Regions from separate parts of the Halobacillus sp. Marseille-Q1614 genome, predicted to be linked through region 2. Evidence: a T-box and tRNA genes for the amino acid it is inferred to sense, from the RefSeq annotation. Region 2 holds a T-box; the other holds one or more tRNA genes.

Region 1 (8,354 bases), 1.8 Mb from region 2:
ATCGTCATTGCACCAGGAAGCTTATATACCAGTATTATGCCGAACATCATCGTTCCCGAAATTCGTGAAGCCCTTCAGCAGACGAAGGCTAAAGTAACATATGTCTGTAATGTGATGACTCAATATGGGGAGACTTCAGGCTATACAGCAGCCGATCATGTTCAGGCGCTTCATGACCACGTCGGTAAGGGAAGTATTCATTCGATAATTGTGCATAATAAACCAATAGCACCACAAGTTAAGAAGATCTATGCAGAAGAAAATGCAGAGCCTGTTGTTTATGATATCGACCGTATTAAGAAAATGGGACTTGAGATAGTAGAAGAAGATATATTGGATAACAGAAAGTCAACGATTAGACACGATACGAACAAGCTGGCTCATTTACTATACTCAATGCTTTAGTTAAGGGGGTGGACGGTGATGTCATTTGCTTCAGAAATAAAAAAAGAACTGACGAACGTTGACGCAGAAGATTGCTGTAAAGAATCTGAACTCGCAGCACTAGTTCGAATGAATGGAACGTTCTCTTTGTCTAATCAATCATATTTATTAGATGTTCAGACAGAGAATGCAGCTATCGCAAGAAGAATCTATACGCTTATGAAGAGACTATATCCATATCCGGTAGAACTTCTTGTTCGAAAAAAGATGCGTCTTAAGAAAAATAATGTATATATCGTTCGAATGAAGGATAACGCTAAGAAAGTGCTGGAAGACTTAGAAATACTAAAGGGGCCATTGTCAATTAACCCCAACATTCCAGAAAAATATTTGAAAACGACCTGCTGTAAACGCGCATATCTGCGTGGAGCTTTTTTAGCAGGAGGTTCTGTTAATAACCCGGAAACGTCCTCCTATCACTTGGAGATCTACTCATCGGACCAAGAGCATAATGAAGCACTTTGTAAACTGATGAACAGCTTTGGTCTGCATGCGCGTACGCTCGATCGTAAAAAAGGCTACATTACCTATTTAAAAGAAGCCGATAAGATAACAGAGCTGATTAGTAATATCGGAGCTCACCAGGCACTGTTTAAATTCGAAGATGTGCGGATAGTACGGGATATGAGAAACTCCGTAAACCGTCTGGTTAATTGTGAGACAGCAAACCTTAATAAAACGATCGGTGCTGCTTTTCGTCAGGTAGAGAACATTAAGTTTATTAAGAAAACGGTTGGATTAGATGCACTTCCTGAAAAACTTCGCGAGATTGCTATGCTGCGCTATGAAAATCAGGAAGTTTCTTTAAAAGAACTAGGAGAGCTCGTAACGGGAGCACCGATTAGCAAATCCGGCATTAACCACAGATTAAGAAAAATCGATGAATTTGCGGATAAAGTCCGGCGGGGAGAAATTGAAGAAAGTAGTCAAAAATAATGCCACAAGCTGAGATTCGTGCTATAATGATTCTTATAAAGAACGCTCTCATTTAGAGAGGCGTTCTTTATTTAAAGGCTATGAATGCGCTTACTTTAATATTGTGGAACCGTAATGAAAGGAGTAGAATAGATGAAAGAACAATTACTGACGATTGACTTAAACACCGGGCTGCAAGCCAGGCCGGCAGCTCAATTCGTCCAGCTTGCCAATCGGTTTAATGCAGATGTCTTTATCGAAAAAGACAACAAGAGAATCAATGCCAAGAGCATTATGGGCTTAATGAGCTTAGCAATTGGACACGGCGAAGAAGTTACCTTAATCGCTGATGGTAATGATGAACAGACAGCGATTGATGAGTTAACTAAATTTGTCAAGAAGCCATAGAGGTTTATGTGAATCTATGAGCAGAAACAATAAGGGAACGTTCTCATACGGTACATATGAGAACGGTTAGCCAATGAAAAACCCGCTGGAATCTCCAGCGGGTTATTGTTTATTATTCGTTTGTTTTTTCCATTACTTTGTCGATTAAACCGTATTCCACTGCCTCATGAGCTGACATGAAGTTATCACGGTCGGTATCGCGCTCGATTACTTCAATTGGCTGTCCTGTTCTTTCAGATAGGATCTGGTTCAGCTTCTCGCGCATTTTAATAATGCGGCGGGCGTGGATTTCGATATCCGCTGCCTGTCCCTGAGTGCCGCCCAGCGGCTGGTGAATCATGACTTCACTGTTAGGGAGAGCATAACGTTTTCCCTTTGTACCCGCGTTTAATAGGAAAGCACCCATAGAAGCGGCCATACCAGTACAAATTGTAGAAACATCTGGTTTAATAAACTGCATAGTATCATAAATAGCCATTCCAGCTGTGATGGATCCACCTGGAGAGTTGATGTATAGGGAGATATCCTTATCCGGATCGTCTGCTGCAAGGAATAAAAGCTGAGCTACGACGGAGTTTGAAATGTTATCGTCAATCGGGCTGCCTAACATAATGATACGGTCTTTTAACAGGCGGGAGTAAATATCGTAAGCCCGCTCTCCTCTGTTCGTTTGTTCAATAACTGTTGGCACTAAGTTCATTAGTGATTCCTCCTTTTTTCATTGCCTTTATGTTGGAATGTATTTTTATCATACAATTATGGTCAGAAAAGGTCAAACAAAAACGTTCGACTATTTCCTTCTACCATCTTTCCCTAAATATGGGTGAATAAACGTACAAATATAATGTTGAAGATTTTTATAAAGCCTTGCTTTTCTTTATACAAATAGATATAATAGATTCTGCGCTTTGATATGCGCCCGTAGCTCAGTTGGATAGAGCGGTAGATTCCGGTTCTACGTCAGTCGGGGGTTCGAATCCTCTCGGGCGCGCTGTTTCAGGAAGTTTCAGAAACATCTGGAGCTTCTTTTTTTACCTATTAATTACTATATTTATATAATATTAGTTCATTTATACAAACGTTATACAAAAGTAATACACTCTCTGTATTGGCCGTAAATGGTGATAACATTATATTTATGTAGTTTTAAATCGAAAGCTTTTGTGTTATAGTAGATTATATAAGTTGTAGAAACTGCTGCTCGCTTATACCAGAAAAGGAGTTTTTATGACAAACATTCTTCGATTTAAAATCATCTCAACTGAACAGATTCCAGATGACCGCAGGATACATGTATTTGACATGCTTCACCAGAGAACGCTGTCTTTTAACATGGAGTCTATGAAGCGTTCACCGGAAAGACTTACTGGCGAAGAAGAGTTATCACAGTTCTTGAACACGAAAAAAAATAAAATAGATTACGGGTATTACGATCAAAGGGGGCACGTTTCATAAACGTGTCCTTATTGTGTTTTTAATATATCATTTTAAGTGGGTGCAAAGTGAGTTATAATACATAGTGATGACACGATAAAGGTGGACATGAAATGAACGAGGCTGTGCTTTATCTTAAACAAGGCTGCGGACTTTGTAACGAAGTAAAAGGCCTTTTGGAAATTTTACAAGAAGAATTCGAGATTCATGTTACAGAAGTGGATATTGAGGGTAATAAACTATTAGAAGAGAAATACTTACTTGAAATACCTGTCCTTGACTTGAACGGAGAAGAAATGGATTATCGATCAATCGATCTTTTCACACTAAGAGAGCGTTTACATTAGCGGGACTTAATTTTATAGCTTGCGCACCTTATGACTCACTGTTAATATGTAAGGTGAAAAGAATATTTTTTTGCTCCTGGTGGGACAGAATATGACGACCTGGGACAATTTCAACCCAGAATCGTATTTCTTATGAAAAAAGGAGCTTGTCCATGAGAGCTTTAATTGACCTGCAAAAGAGATTGTTCCCAGACGTACTTGAAATTATGCAGCGACGCTACCAGCTGCTCCATTACATTCACCTTATGCAGCCGGTTGGCAGGCGGACGCTGTCTGACAATGTCGAGCTTGCAGAGCGGACGGTCCGAAGTGAGGTAGAGTTTCTTAACAAAATCGGAGCTGTTGCGATTACTTCAAGAGGCATGCACCTGACTTATGAAGGACAGAATATATTGGAGCAATTAGCTGATTTCATCAAGGACGTTACGGGGATAAAGGTTTTAGAAAAACAATTAAAGGATACATTAAAGTTAGACTATGTAGTGGTGGTGCCTGGTGACAGCGATGAGCTCGACTGGGTTAAGCATGAGATGGGACGGGCTTGTGTGGATTACATGCGAAGTACCCTGAATCCAAGAGATACAATTGCTATAACTGGCGGGACAACCATGGCAGCTGTCGCTGAAATGATGACCCCGCTTGAAAATGCAGATCATTGCATGTTCGTGCCGGCTCGCGGTGGTTTAGGCGAGCGGGTGGAGAATCAGGCTAACACTATCTGCGCCGAGATGGCGAAGAAAGCAAGAGGGGATTATCGACTCCTCTACGTGCCGGATCCGCTAAGCGAAGGCTCTTATCAAACCATTATAGAAGAACCTTCTATAAAAGAAATTTTGCATATGATCCGAAATGCTTCAATCGTTGTGCATGGTGTAGGAGATGCGATTACGATGGCAGAGAGGCGTAAGACGTCACCTCAGCAGATGGAGATAATTAAGGAAAGCCAAGCAGTTGGAGAAGCCTTTGGTTATTACTTTAACCGTAAAGGAGAAGTTGTTCATAAAGTCCGGACAGTAGGTCTCCAGCTGGAAGATTTAAAGTTTGCAGAACATGTTATCGCCGTTGCAGGTGGACGCTCGAAGGCGAAAGCTATTGCTTCCTATTTTCAACCCGGTCAAAGCAATGTTTTGATCACCGACGAAGGAGCAGCACAGGAGCTTTTAAGGGATACTTCCCTTTAAATAAATTTGTTTATACAATTTAAGGAGGAATTTTGAATGACTGTAAAAGTAGGAATTAACGGTTTTGGACGTATTGGGCGTAACGTATTTCGCGCTTCACTAAAAAACGATGATGTAGAAGTAGTAGCAGTTAACGATTTAACTGACGCTAACATGCTTGCTCACTTACTGCAATACGACACAGTACATGGTACTCTTGAAGATGAAGTTACTGTAAATGGTGACAACCTTGTAGTAGGCGGAAAAGAGATCAAAGTTATCTCTGAAAAAGATCCAGCTCAACTTGGATGGGGAGACCTTGGAGTAGAAGTAGTTATCGAATCTACTGGCCGCTTCACTCAAGGCGAAGATGCTAGAAAACACCTTGAAGCAGGAGCTAAGAAAGTTGTTATCTCTGCTCCAGCTAAAGGAGAAGACTTTACAGTAGTTATGGGTGTTAACGAAAAAGACTACAACAAAGATGAGCATGATGTTATTTCTAACGCATCTTGTACTACAAACTGCCTGGCACCATACGCGAAAGTTCTTAACGACAAATTCGGTCTTAAGCGCGGTATGATGACAACAGTTCACTCCTACACTAACGATCAGCAGATCCTTGATCTTCCACACAAAGATTACCGCCGTGCGCGTGCAGCTGCTGAAAACATTATCCCTACTACTACAGGTGCTGCACAAGCCGTTGCAAAAGTACTTCCTGAGCTTGAAGGAAAACTTAACGGTATGGCTATGCGTGTACCAACTAAGAACGTATCTATCGTTGATTTAGTAGCTGAACTAGATAAAAATGTAACAGCTGAAGAAGTAAACGAAGCTCTTAAAGCTGAAGCTGAAGGTGAACTTAAAGGAATCCTTGGTTACAGCGATGAGCCTCTAGTATCATCTGATTACAACGGAAGCACTTACTCTTCTGTAATCGACGGTCTATCTACAATTACTCTAGAAGACAACATGGTTAAAGTTGTTTCCTGGTATGACAACGAGTTCGGATACTCTAACCGTTGTGTAGACCTTGCAGCATTCCTTAAAAAGCAAGGCCTATAATACGATTTAACCAATCGGTTATAATAGAATACAAGGCAATAGGAAAAGGAGGGGGTCTCATGTCCTCCTCCTTTACCCATGTCTTGGGGAATTATCCTTGTTCTTTAAGCGTTTCTATAAGCGCAGATTGTGGAAATGTACATAAGGCAGGGACATTTTAAAGTCGACTACATTAAAGGAGGTAGGTCTTTCATGAATAAAAAAACAATTCGTGATGTTGAAGTAAGTGGAAAAACTGTTTTCTGTCGTGTTGATTTTAACGTGCCAATGAGCGATGGAAAAGTAACAGATGACACAAGAATAAAGGCCGCATTGCCAACGATTAAGCATTTAACAGGAAATGGAGCAAAAGTTATCCTATCCAGCCACCTTGGCCGTCCAAAAGGCGAAGTGGTAGAAGAACTTCGTTTAGATCCTGTAGCTGAGCGTTTGAGCAACCTTCTTGGCCAAACGGTTACAAAAACGGATGAAGTCTGCGGTGATGAAGTGACAAAAGCCATTTCTGAACTTGAAGATGGAGATATCCTGCTTATCGAAAATGTCCGCTTCCACCCGGGAGAAGAAAAGAATGATGCAGAGTTAGCTAAAGCATTTGCTGATATGGCTGACCTGTATGTAAACGATGCTTTCGGTGCTGCTCACAGAGCTCATGCATCTACTGCAGGAGTTGCCGAGCACATTCCAGCCGTAGCAGGCTTCCTAATGGAGAAAGAGATCAATGTGCTGAGCAAAGCTCTTTCTAATCCGGAACGTCCTTTCACTGCCATTATTGGCGGCGCGAAAGTCAAAGACAAAATCGGTGTTATTGATAACTTAATCGATAAAGTCGACCATCTGATTATTGGCGGAGGCTTAGCGTACACGTTTGTAAAAGCACAAGGCCATGAAATCGGAAAGTCTCTACTGGAAGAAGATAAAATTGATCTTGCAAAAGAATATATGAAAAAAGCAGAAGACAAAGGTGTAGACTTCGTTATGCCTGAAGACGTAATTGTCGCTGATGATTTCTCTGACTCTGCTAATACAAAAGAAGTGGCTATCGACAGCATCCCTGCAGATTGGGAAGCCCTGGATATCGGGCCGAAAACTCGTAAGAAATATGCAAATATTATCAAAGAGTCTAAGCTTATCATCTGGAATGGACCAATGGGAGTTTTCGAACTAGAAACGTTTGCTAATGGTACAAAAGAGGTCGCAAATGCCCTTTCTGAAACGAATGGTTATAGCGTCATCGGCGGAGGCGACTCTGCTGCCGCTGTGGAGAAGTTCGGCTATGCTGATGCTATGGATCACGTATCAACTGGCGGCGGAGCTTCCTTGGAATTCATGGAAGGTAAAGAGCTTCCAGGCGTAGCATTATTGAATGACAAATAAAAATAGGGAAGGTGAGGATACGATGCGTAAACAAGTAATTGCAGGTAACTGGAAAATGAACAAAACCCACACTGAGGCTGAGGATTTTATTCAAACTGTAAAGAACGAAGTACCTTCTTCTGAGCAGGTAGAATCCGTAGTATGTGCACCTTTTCCTTTTCTTCAAAAGCTCGTAGAAGCGACAAAAGGAACTTCCATCGAAATCGGCGCACAGAATATGTACTTTGAAGAAAGCGGAGCATTTACTGGTGAAGTGAGTCCTGTCATGCTTAAAGAGCTTGGTGTAACTTATGTGGTGCTTGGCCACTCTGAACGTCGTGAGATTTTCAAAGAAACAGATGAAGATGTTAACAAAAAAGTCCACGCGGCATTCAAGCATGGATTAACTCCAATCGTCTGTGTAGGGGAATCCCTGGAGCAGCGTGAAGCTGATCAGACAATGGATCACGTAGAATCTCAAGTTAAAAAAGCGCTGGAAGGATTAAATGATGAGCAGGCTTCTAAAGTCATCATTGCTTATGAGCCGATCTGGGCGATTGGTACAGGCCGTACGGCTACTTCTGAACAGGCGAATGAAGTATGTACTCACATACGCCGCGTCATCATTGACTTCTATGGCTCTGACGTAGCAGAAGCTGTACGTATTCAATACGGCGGAAGTGTTAAGCCGGCAAACGCTGACGAACTATTATCACAGTCTGATATTGATGGTGCTTTAGTAGGAGGAGCCAGCTTAGAAGCTGATTCATTCTTAAAACTCGTGGAGGCAGGTAAGCATGAGTAAAGACAATTTAGCAGCTCTTATTATTCTTGACGGCTTTGCCTGCCGTGAAGAAGAGATGGGGAATGCTGTTAAGCAAGCGAACACACCAAACTTTGATAGATACTGGAACAAGTACCCTCACAGTCAGCTGACAGCCTGTGGCGAAGCTGTAGGGCTGCCTGAAGGACAAATGGGTAATTCCGAGGTTGGCCACTTAAACATTGGTGCCGGCCGTGTTGTCTATCAGAGTTTAACTCGAATTAACCTATCTATTCGAGAGAAAGAATTTTTGAAAAATCAAGAACTCGTAAATGCGATTAAGCACGCAAGCGATCATAATAAAGCTTTCCATATTTTCGGACTGCTTTCTGACGGCGGCATTCACAGCCATATTAATCATATGTATGCCCTGCTTGAGCTGGCCAAAGAATATGGAATTGAGAA
Region 2 (8,354 bases):
AACACGCCAGCTAAGTGATTTAATGCTTCATTCTTTTCGTTCTCGGAAAGAATTAACAACTTTTTCGAAGCCTTCTGTGCCTCTTTTGCTTGTTCCTCAACGTTCACATTACTTTTCATTAGTGTCATCCAAGACCTCCTTGAGTATTTAGGCCCACTTTAGTGGGATATATGCTTTAAAAAGGAATCCCAGCCCTGCGCATGCAGGGCGTTTCCTTATAGACTTTTATACACCGACTGGCAGTTTAACTTCTAAGTGACAAACTAAATCTTTACTTTCGATTGCTGCCATATCATAGGATTCAAGTTCATTGTCCGTTAAGCTGATCATTTTCTTCATTTGGTCGGAAGAGTAATTGACTACACCAAGACCGATTTCTTCGCCATCAAGGTCGTGAATTCTTACAACTGCACCTTTGCTGAAACGTCCAGAAACATGGTGAACGTTTACTGGCAGCAGATTGTCTCGCTGTTCCACGATAATTTCACGTGCCTGATGGTCAACTGTTACTTTACCTTCAGGACCAGAGTTAAACGCAATCCACTGTTTCTTCTGATTTAAGTTTTCCTGGTCTGGTTCAGGCTCAAAGTAAGTGCCTTTTGCCTTACGATACACGGCATCATACACTACGCTCTTTTCACTTGCTTTTCCTAAGAAGGATGAGATTCCCGAAGCCATAGCAATCTTGAAGGCATCAATTTTAGACTTCATACCTCCTGTTCCTACATCACTTCCAGGATCTCCTGCTGCCGCTTCGATTTCCGGTGTAATTTCATGCACCGTGTCAAGCAGTTTGGCATCTTTATTTTTACGTGGGTCGGCATCATATAAGCCGTCGATATCAGAAAGGATGATAAGATCATCCGCGTCAACAAGTCCGGCAACTTTTGCAGATAGAGTATCATTGTCGCCAAACTTCAAGCGATCAATCGTGATCGTGTCATTTTCATTTACAATTGGAATAATTCCACGTTCTAAAAGAACATTTATTGTGTTTCTCGCATTATTATAACGATTTTCATCAGAAAAGTCACTGCGAGTTATTAATATTTGTGAACCGATATAGCCGTGAGATAGGAATAAATCAGAATATGATTCCATAAGCAATCCTTGGCCAACGGACGCTGCTGCCTGTTTTTCTGGTAAGGAATCCGGTCGTGTCAAGCAGCCTAGTTTACGGTAACCAGCCGCTACGGCTCCTGATGATACGAGTAATACTTCATGCCCGTCGTCTTTAATTCGTACAATCTCATCTACTAATTTCTCAAGCTTCCTGCGGCTGATTTCACCGTGAAGACTTGTTAATGAACTACTTCCAATTTTAATAACTACACGCTTCTTGTTCGTGCCGTTAACCAATATATCACTCCTATTTCACTTATCTATTTATTTAGAACCAACTAGTACATTTTCTAATTGTTTACTCATTTCTTTTGAACGGCTTGCTGCGCCTTTAATGGCTTCTGCGATGGCTTCACCGCCGCCTGCTTCGTGCAGTGCATTCAAGCCAGCCGCTGTTGTACCGTTTGGTGATGTTACGTTTTCTCTTAACTCAGTTGGAGATTCTTCTCGCTCAAGCATCATCTTCGCTGCTCCAAGCAGAGTCTGTGCACCGATTTCTCTAAGTGTTTCACGATCCATGCCTTCCGCATTTCCTGTTTCTTCGATATGCTCCATTAGATAGTAGAAATATGCTGGACCGCTTCCTGCGATTCCCGTGAAAACATCCATTTTATCTTCTTCAATAATGAAGACTTCTCCAATGGCCTTCATTAACTCTTTTGTAAATACAACCTGATCAAATGCTACATGCTTTCCTGGAGTTACTGCCGTAGCAGATTCTCTCAGCATACTTGAAGTATTCGGCATTACACGGATAACTTGCTGTCCGTCATTTAAGCGTTCTTCCATATATGAGGTTGAAATCCCGGCAAGTACAGAAACGAGTACTTGGTTTGGATTAATTTTATATTTTAAATCTTGTAATACGGCATCAATATCTTTTGGCTTCATAGCAAGGATAAACTGATCAACTTCTGCGAAATTCAGTTCATCTTTTAAAACTGTGCGCACACCGTATTTTTCTTGAATTTCAGTTAGTCGTGCTTGATTACTTCTATTTGTAACAATGATTTGCTTTGCAGGAATTTTTCCTGACTCCACCATTCCTGAGATCATAGCTTCTGCCATTGATCCTGCACCTAGAAAAGCAATCGTTTGATTCATCATTTGGGTAACATCTCTCCCGTTCGCATTTTGTTCGCTCTCAACAACACGTTTTTTATCATAACACTTGGGGAACTAACTTCAAGGGGTATTTTGCAAGTCATGCTTATATTGTCCAATTAGTGAGCGTAAACGGTTTCATAGAGAGATATATCAACACGACTGCGTCTCATCGGAAATAATTCCGTCTCAGGAGAGTATATGGAGATTGATATTAAGGGAAATATTTGAAAATCCTGCTATGAAGCGATCATTTCATAAAAATAAGACGTTCTCATCTAATGGAAGGAGAACGTCTTTTATAAAAGAAAATGCCTATATTTTGTGAGCTGATGGTGAAGATCTCCCATCGGAACAAACCGTGCCATTCTAGTCAGCTCTTTCCCTTCTGAAAATAATATAACGACTGGAACGGTGAAAACCTCAAATTCTCCCGCAATTTCTTTTACTTCCTGTGCATCTGCATGGACGGCATTAATCTGCGGGAACTCTTTCATCATTTCTTCTACCTGCGGAAGCAGTGAATGGCAAACTGTACAGCCTGGCTGCGATATATAAAGTAAAGTGAGCGGACTTTTTTGAAGCTTCGTGCGAACCTCTTCTATAGTATGGACTGGTTCCATTTTCATCACCTCTCTTCAATTCTATCAATTGTTGCTTCTTTCTACCCGCAAAATGTCTCATTCCTCTATAATAAAACGAAGAGGTGAAATGTAATGAATGTGTTTAGCGTCTTCCTTATTTCCTTTTTACTATTACTCGTGCTGCTCCTCTTACTGGATTCAGCCAAAAACGGAATTACACCGACTCCTTCTACCCGAAAAGAGCGAGATGCCACTCTATTACTTGCGGAATCCCTCGCTCCTCAAACGATTGCTGACTTAGGGGCGGGCTTTGGGACAATGGCTTTTTCATTTGCCGGCCGCTTCCCTGATTCCACAGTGACCGCTTATGAAACCGCATGGGTCCCCTGGTGTTTTTTACATCTTAGAAAGCTGTTTCAGCCGCGGTGTAATTTAATTATAAAGCGTCGTAACTTTATGGATGAAGATCTCAGGCAATATGACCTGATTTTTACCTATTTATACCCGAAAGCGATGGACCTTCTTGAGGACAAGCTGGATCCTCGTACCTCTCATGTATTGTCGAACACCTTTGCTCTATCAAGATGGAAGCCTTCTTTAATATGGCCGGTTGAATCTAAAGTTTCTTACAGTTCCATTTATTTATATAGAAGAAAATAGTCCTGTTTCAGAATGAGGGTTAGCCCAATCCATAAATAACCTCCTCGCTCGTATAGTGCCACCTCCTTTAAATTTCTATTCTCCTGTTGCTTTAATTACAGCTCTCAGCTATAATCACTCTTAATATCTTACATTCGTTGAGAAAGAGAGTAGCTCATTGAAGCCGCTTAAAGCGAGTCAGGGATGGTGGGAGCCTGAGAAGCGAAAGATGAGTGAACCGGACTTTCGAGAAGCCTTTTTGAATACTTTTAGTAGGAAAGGCCGGGGATGAACCCCGTTACCAATGTTGAGCGGCTATTTTACTATAGCTATAAGAGTGGCACCGCGAGTATACACCCTCGTCTCTTTTTCCAAGAGACGGGGGTTTTTTTAGGTTCTGTTAATGGAAGGGAATTTAACGGCACATCGACTGTTATCACCCTTCGGAGGGAGGCTTAAAAGTTCTTCCTTTAAAAAGGAGCAGACGCCTATACTTATTTATAAGGAGGAAAGTAGAATGGAAAAACATATTCTTGCCTTACAATTGTCCCATCTCCTAGGTGAGGAATTTTCGCGTGAATGGGTCTATTCTCAAATTGAAATACCCAAGCAGGATAAACTCGGCGACCTCGCATTCCCTTGCTTTAAGCTTGCTGCTAAATTTCGCAAATCCCCAAATGAGATTGCAGCAGAGCTGGCTCCTAAGTTAAAACATGATATCTTCGCTGACGCGGAGCCCATAAAAGGGTATATTAATATCTTTCTTGATCAGAATTTTATCGCTGCCCATACTCTTAAACAAGTTCTCTCTGGACACTATGGAAAACATGATTTTGGCACTGGGAAAACCATTGCAATTGACTTATCCGCACCTAATATTGCGAAGCCTTTTTCTATGGGTCATTTACGTTCAACAATCATCGGGAATTCCCTGGCCCAGATTGCGGAACACTGCGGTTATAAGACAGTAAAGATCAACTATATCGGTGACTATGGCACTCAATTCGGCAAGTTGTTAGCTGCTTATCAACGCTGGGGTGATGAAAAAACAGTTCGTCAAAATCCAATAGCTGAGCTGAATAAAATTTATGTAAAATTTCACGAAGAAGCAGCAAAAACCCCTTCCCTGGAGGACGAAGGCCGTCAATGGTTTAAAAAGCTTGAGCAAAATGAACCGGAAGCTCTTAAATTGTGGAAGTGGTTTAAAGACGCTTCTCTTGAAGAGTTTAATAAAGTTTACCAACTGCTTGGAATCAAATTCGATCTTACCCGTGGGGAAGCTTATTATAATGATAAAATGGAGGCAGTCGTTCAGCTTTTAAAGGAGCGAAGTCTTTTAGAAGAATCGGACGGAGCGCAAGTCGTACATTTGGATGAAGAGAGCCTCCCTCCCTGCCTTATTAAAAAAAGCGACGAAACAACGACCTATGCCACGCGCGACCTGACAGCTGCAATTGATCGCTATCAAAGCTATTCTTTTTCCGAAGCGCTCTATGTAGTCGGTCATGAACAGTCGCTTCACTTTCATCAAGTGATGCAAGTGTTAAAGAAGCTCCAGTTCCCATGGGCAGACAATATGAAGCATATTTCATTTGGAATGATGCTTCAAGAAGGAAAAAAAATGTCTACACGCCGAGGAAAAACTGTGCTTTTAGAAAAAGTGTTGGAAGAAGCTGTTCATCTGGCGAAGAAAAATATAGAAGAAAAGAACCCCACACTCACGCATAAAGATAAAGTGGCTCAACAAGTCGGTGTCAGTGCTGTGATTTTTCATGATTTAAAGCATGACCGTCAGAACGATGTAGAATTCTCGTTAAAAGACATGCTTACCTTTGAAGGTCATACGGCACCTTACCTTCAATATTCCTGCGTACGTGCAAATTCACTTTTATCAAAAGGAGGCTTTAACCTGCAGGAAGCTTCTCCTTCTCTTTTGGACGAGAATGCATGGCTTCTTATTAAACAGCTGCGTGCCTACCCGGATGTCGTCAAAACAGCCTGGAAAGAATATGACCCAAGCAAGATAGCTAAATACTTGTTAGATCTGGCGAAATCTTTCAATCAGTACTATACAGTCACAAAAATATTACAGGAAGATCAATTACATGCTCGATTAACACTCGTCTATAGCTTTTCTCAAATATTAAAAGAGGGGCTTTCATTACTGGGAATAGAAACTCCAGAAGCCATGTAAATAGGAGATGACGTGATGACAGAATTACCTGGCTTTAATAAGAACCTGACTCTCGTTGGAATAGATGGCTGCGGCGGCGCAGGAAAAAGTACTCTGGCTGAAGGAATTTCTCAAAGATACTCCAAATCAGCCATTGTTCATATGGATGACTTTTATCTTCCTTCCTCAGAAAGGAAGATAATTCGCGATATCGGAGGAAACTTTGATTATCAGCGTCTGATTGATCAAGTCATCACCCCGCTTTTAAAAGGAACAAAGTGCCGCTACCAGCGTTACGACTGGGAGCTGAACGACCTGGCTGAGTGGCATACCATCGAGCCTGAAGGAATGGTCATTATTGAGGGCTGTTACAGCACAAGAGACGAAATGCGAGAATTCTATGATTATACGATCTGGGTGGAGACACCAGAAGACTTGAGATTAAAGCGCGGCCTTCAAAGAGACGGAGACTCCGGACTTTCGTTCTGGAAGGAATGGATGGCGGAAGAAGATCTTTATATGGAGAAACAGCAGCCTCACAAAAAGGTTGATCAGATTGTTAAAGGATTTTCATAATTTTTCTAAGTAAAAACCTCCTGTACTTGAGTTCTTTCCTATATAATGTCTATTGGGGAAACTTACAAAAAGGAGATTATACATGGAAGGAAATACGAACGATGATCCGCTCCTTGACGTACGCGTCTTTAAATATCCAATGTACTCTATCGCACTGGTTATGTTTATTATCGTCATGATGTCCATGTTTTCATCAGAAATTATACTTCCGATGTTTATGCAGGGTCCGCTTGAATTAACACCGGCGGCTGCCGGCCTGGTACTTCTGCCCGGCGCGCTTCTAAACGGCTTACTATCTCCCATAATGGGAAAGCTATTCGACAATTTCGGCCCCCGAAAGCTCATTATTCCGGCGGCGGCTGTTCTAACAGCTACGATGTTTTCCTTAAGCCGTGTCAGCGGGGAAACCCCTGTTTACGTGATCATTATCAGCTACATTCTGCTGATGATCTCTGTTTCAGCTATTATGATGCCGGCTCAGACGAATGGACTCAACCAGCTGCCTAAACGCCTGTATCCACACGGGACAGCGATCATGAATACATTACAACCTGTTGCCGGCGCGATCGGTGTATCTGTTTTTATCAGTATTTTAACGTCCAAACAACAAAGTGTACTGCAGTCGATGGAGAATCCAGCGTCTCTATCCTCAATGAATCAGGCCACGACCGCTGGTGTCGAACTTGTTTATTTTGTAGCCTTCTCCATTGCAGCCCTAGGATTTATTCTGTCCTTGTTCGTTAAAAGGGCAAAGCCTATCGACTTACAGTAATCTTAGTACCTTTAACTATGAAAGGGGAGCTATCAGATGTATCCTGTCTATTATGTAGCCGCTATTATGCTCTGCCTGATTGCCCTAATTGGAACAATTAAAGTAGCAAAAGATATGACAGCCAAGGAAAAAGAAGAAAATACAGGAGAAGCAGAATTAAACAGTCTTAAGGAGGAAAAGACCGGGGCCGATGCAAGTATACGAAGGTTAACGATTATCTATGCAATTACTTTTGTAATCACAATCTTATTAGTTTGGATATTTATATTCTAGAGCAATTTAATAAACTCCATGAGGTAGGATTCCATAGCCATAAAAGGGGGCAAATGGGATCGGGAACCACCTCGCTTTCCTTCCCATTACGAGGTAAAGGTGAATGGAATCCTGCTCATGCGAGAAAGGGAATCAGCTGATCTTTCACTAGGTCACTTACACCTTTAAGAGCTTAAACCCCGGGAAGAGAGCAAATAAAACGAGAGAGAAAACGTATCAGGCGAAGGGAAACGGTGAGAATCCTATGGGAGAAAAGGACAGGGTGAGATCCCTAAAAGGCGAAACCTTAAGGAAGCTCACCGTACGCCCATGGAAAGCGATCCGTTTCCCGGAGCCCTTTGCTGTATCTAAGCCGGTCGTCTAAAAAGTATGAGGTTTCTCTACAAGCTGAATGACGGCATATGCCGTCAATTTTTATTTAATACACGTACATAATAAAAAGTGAATACGATAATAAAAAAAGTGGAGAGAGGCGTAATCATGGATTCCATTTCCTTTCAAAATATAAGTCATCCCCACATGACTTTTGAAGAGGTATTCACTAATATTATCTTTTTTATGAAGGAAGACCCCATTGGAAATTACAGATTAATGCTGGGAACTGATTCTCAAGTCCATTATGACCACACCTTATTCATTACAGGCATCGTTATTCACCGAGTTGGTAAAGGAGCGTGGGCGTGTATTCGTAAAGTGAAAATCCCCCGCTGTATGGACACCCTTCATGAAAGAATTTCTTATGAAACAACTTTGACCGAAGAAGTTGCTTCTTTATTTACGAAAGAGAAAATTGATCAAATGATTGATATTATCCTCCCTCATATTTATAAAGATGCGACTTTTACGATGGAAGGACATATTGATATTGGAGCTGGTGAAAGAAATCGCACCCGTGCATACGTAAACGAAATGATTGCAAGAATTGAATCACTAGGATTTGAACCTAAAATAAAACCGGACTCCATTGCTGCAAGCTGTTATGCCAATAAATACACAAAATAGTAATTAAACTTTTCTAATCTGAAGTCGTGTACAAGGCGATAATAACGGCAAGGATACCTGCTGTCAGCTTACCCGCCATTACAGCAGCCATTACTTCTTTTTCAATCCC

Evidence for each region. The T-box of region 2 lies ahead of argS (arginine--tRNA ligase). A T-box ahead of a tRNA ligase gene usually reads a tRNA of that ligase, here a tRNA-Arg.
Region 1: it has a tRNA-Arg gene. The T-box ahead of argS (arginine--tRNA ligase) is inferred to sense a tRNA for this amino acid. The anticodon was not compared.

What each region holds. Positions count from the first base shown of each region.
Region 1 covers NZ_CADDWH010000001.1:531,550-539,903, forward strand. The annotation lists gene yvcK (YvcK family protein) at 1-405, shown strand, start outside; gene whiA (DNA-binding protein WhiA) at 424-1,380, shown strand; gene HUS26_RS02540 (HPr family phosphocarrier protein) at 1,513-1,767, shown strand; gene clpP (ATP-dependent Clp endopeptidase proteolytic subunit ClpP) at 1,880-2,467, opposite strand; tRNA gene HUS26_RS02550 (tRNA-Arg) at 2,683-2,758, shown strand; gene HUS26_RS02555 (hypothetical protein) at 2,995-3,222, shown strand; gene HUS26_RS02560 (glutaredoxin family protein) at 3,315-3,548, shown strand; gene HUS26_RS02565 (sugar-binding transcriptional regulator) at 3,701-4,729, shown strand; gene gap (type I glyceraldehyde-3-phosphate dehydrogenase) at 4,766-5,773, shown strand; gene pgk (phosphoglycerate kinase) at 5,966-7,147, shown strand; gene tpiA (triose-phosphate isomerase) at 7,170-7,931, shown strand; gene gpmI (2,3-bisphosphoglycerate-independent phosphoglycerate mutase) at 7,924-8,354, shown strand, end outside.
Region 2 covers NZ_CADDWH010000001.1:2,320,943-2,329,296, forward strand. The annotation lists gene HUS26_RS11755 (glutamate-5-semialdehyde dehydrogenase) at 1-128, opposite strand, end outside; gene proB (glutamate 5-kinase) at 226-1,359, opposite strand; gene proC (pyrroline-5-carboxylate reductase) at 1,387-2,229, opposite strand; gene HUS26_RS11770 (thioredoxin family protein) at 2,526-2,849, opposite strand; gene HUS26_RS11775 (hypothetical protein) at 2,943-3,470, shown strand; T-box leader at 3,599-3,819, shown strand; gene argS (arginine--tRNA ligase) at 3,967-5,643, shown strand; gene HUS26_RS11785 (uridine kinase) at 5,659-6,198, shown strand; gene HUS26_RS11790 (MFS transporter) at 6,281-6,970, shown strand; gene HUS26_RS11795 (hypothetical protein) at 7,007-7,243, shown strand; gene HUS26_RS11800 (ribonuclease H-like YkuK family protein) at 7,724-8,245, shown strand; gene eutH (ethanolamine utilization protein EutH) at 8,259-8,354, opposite strand, start outside.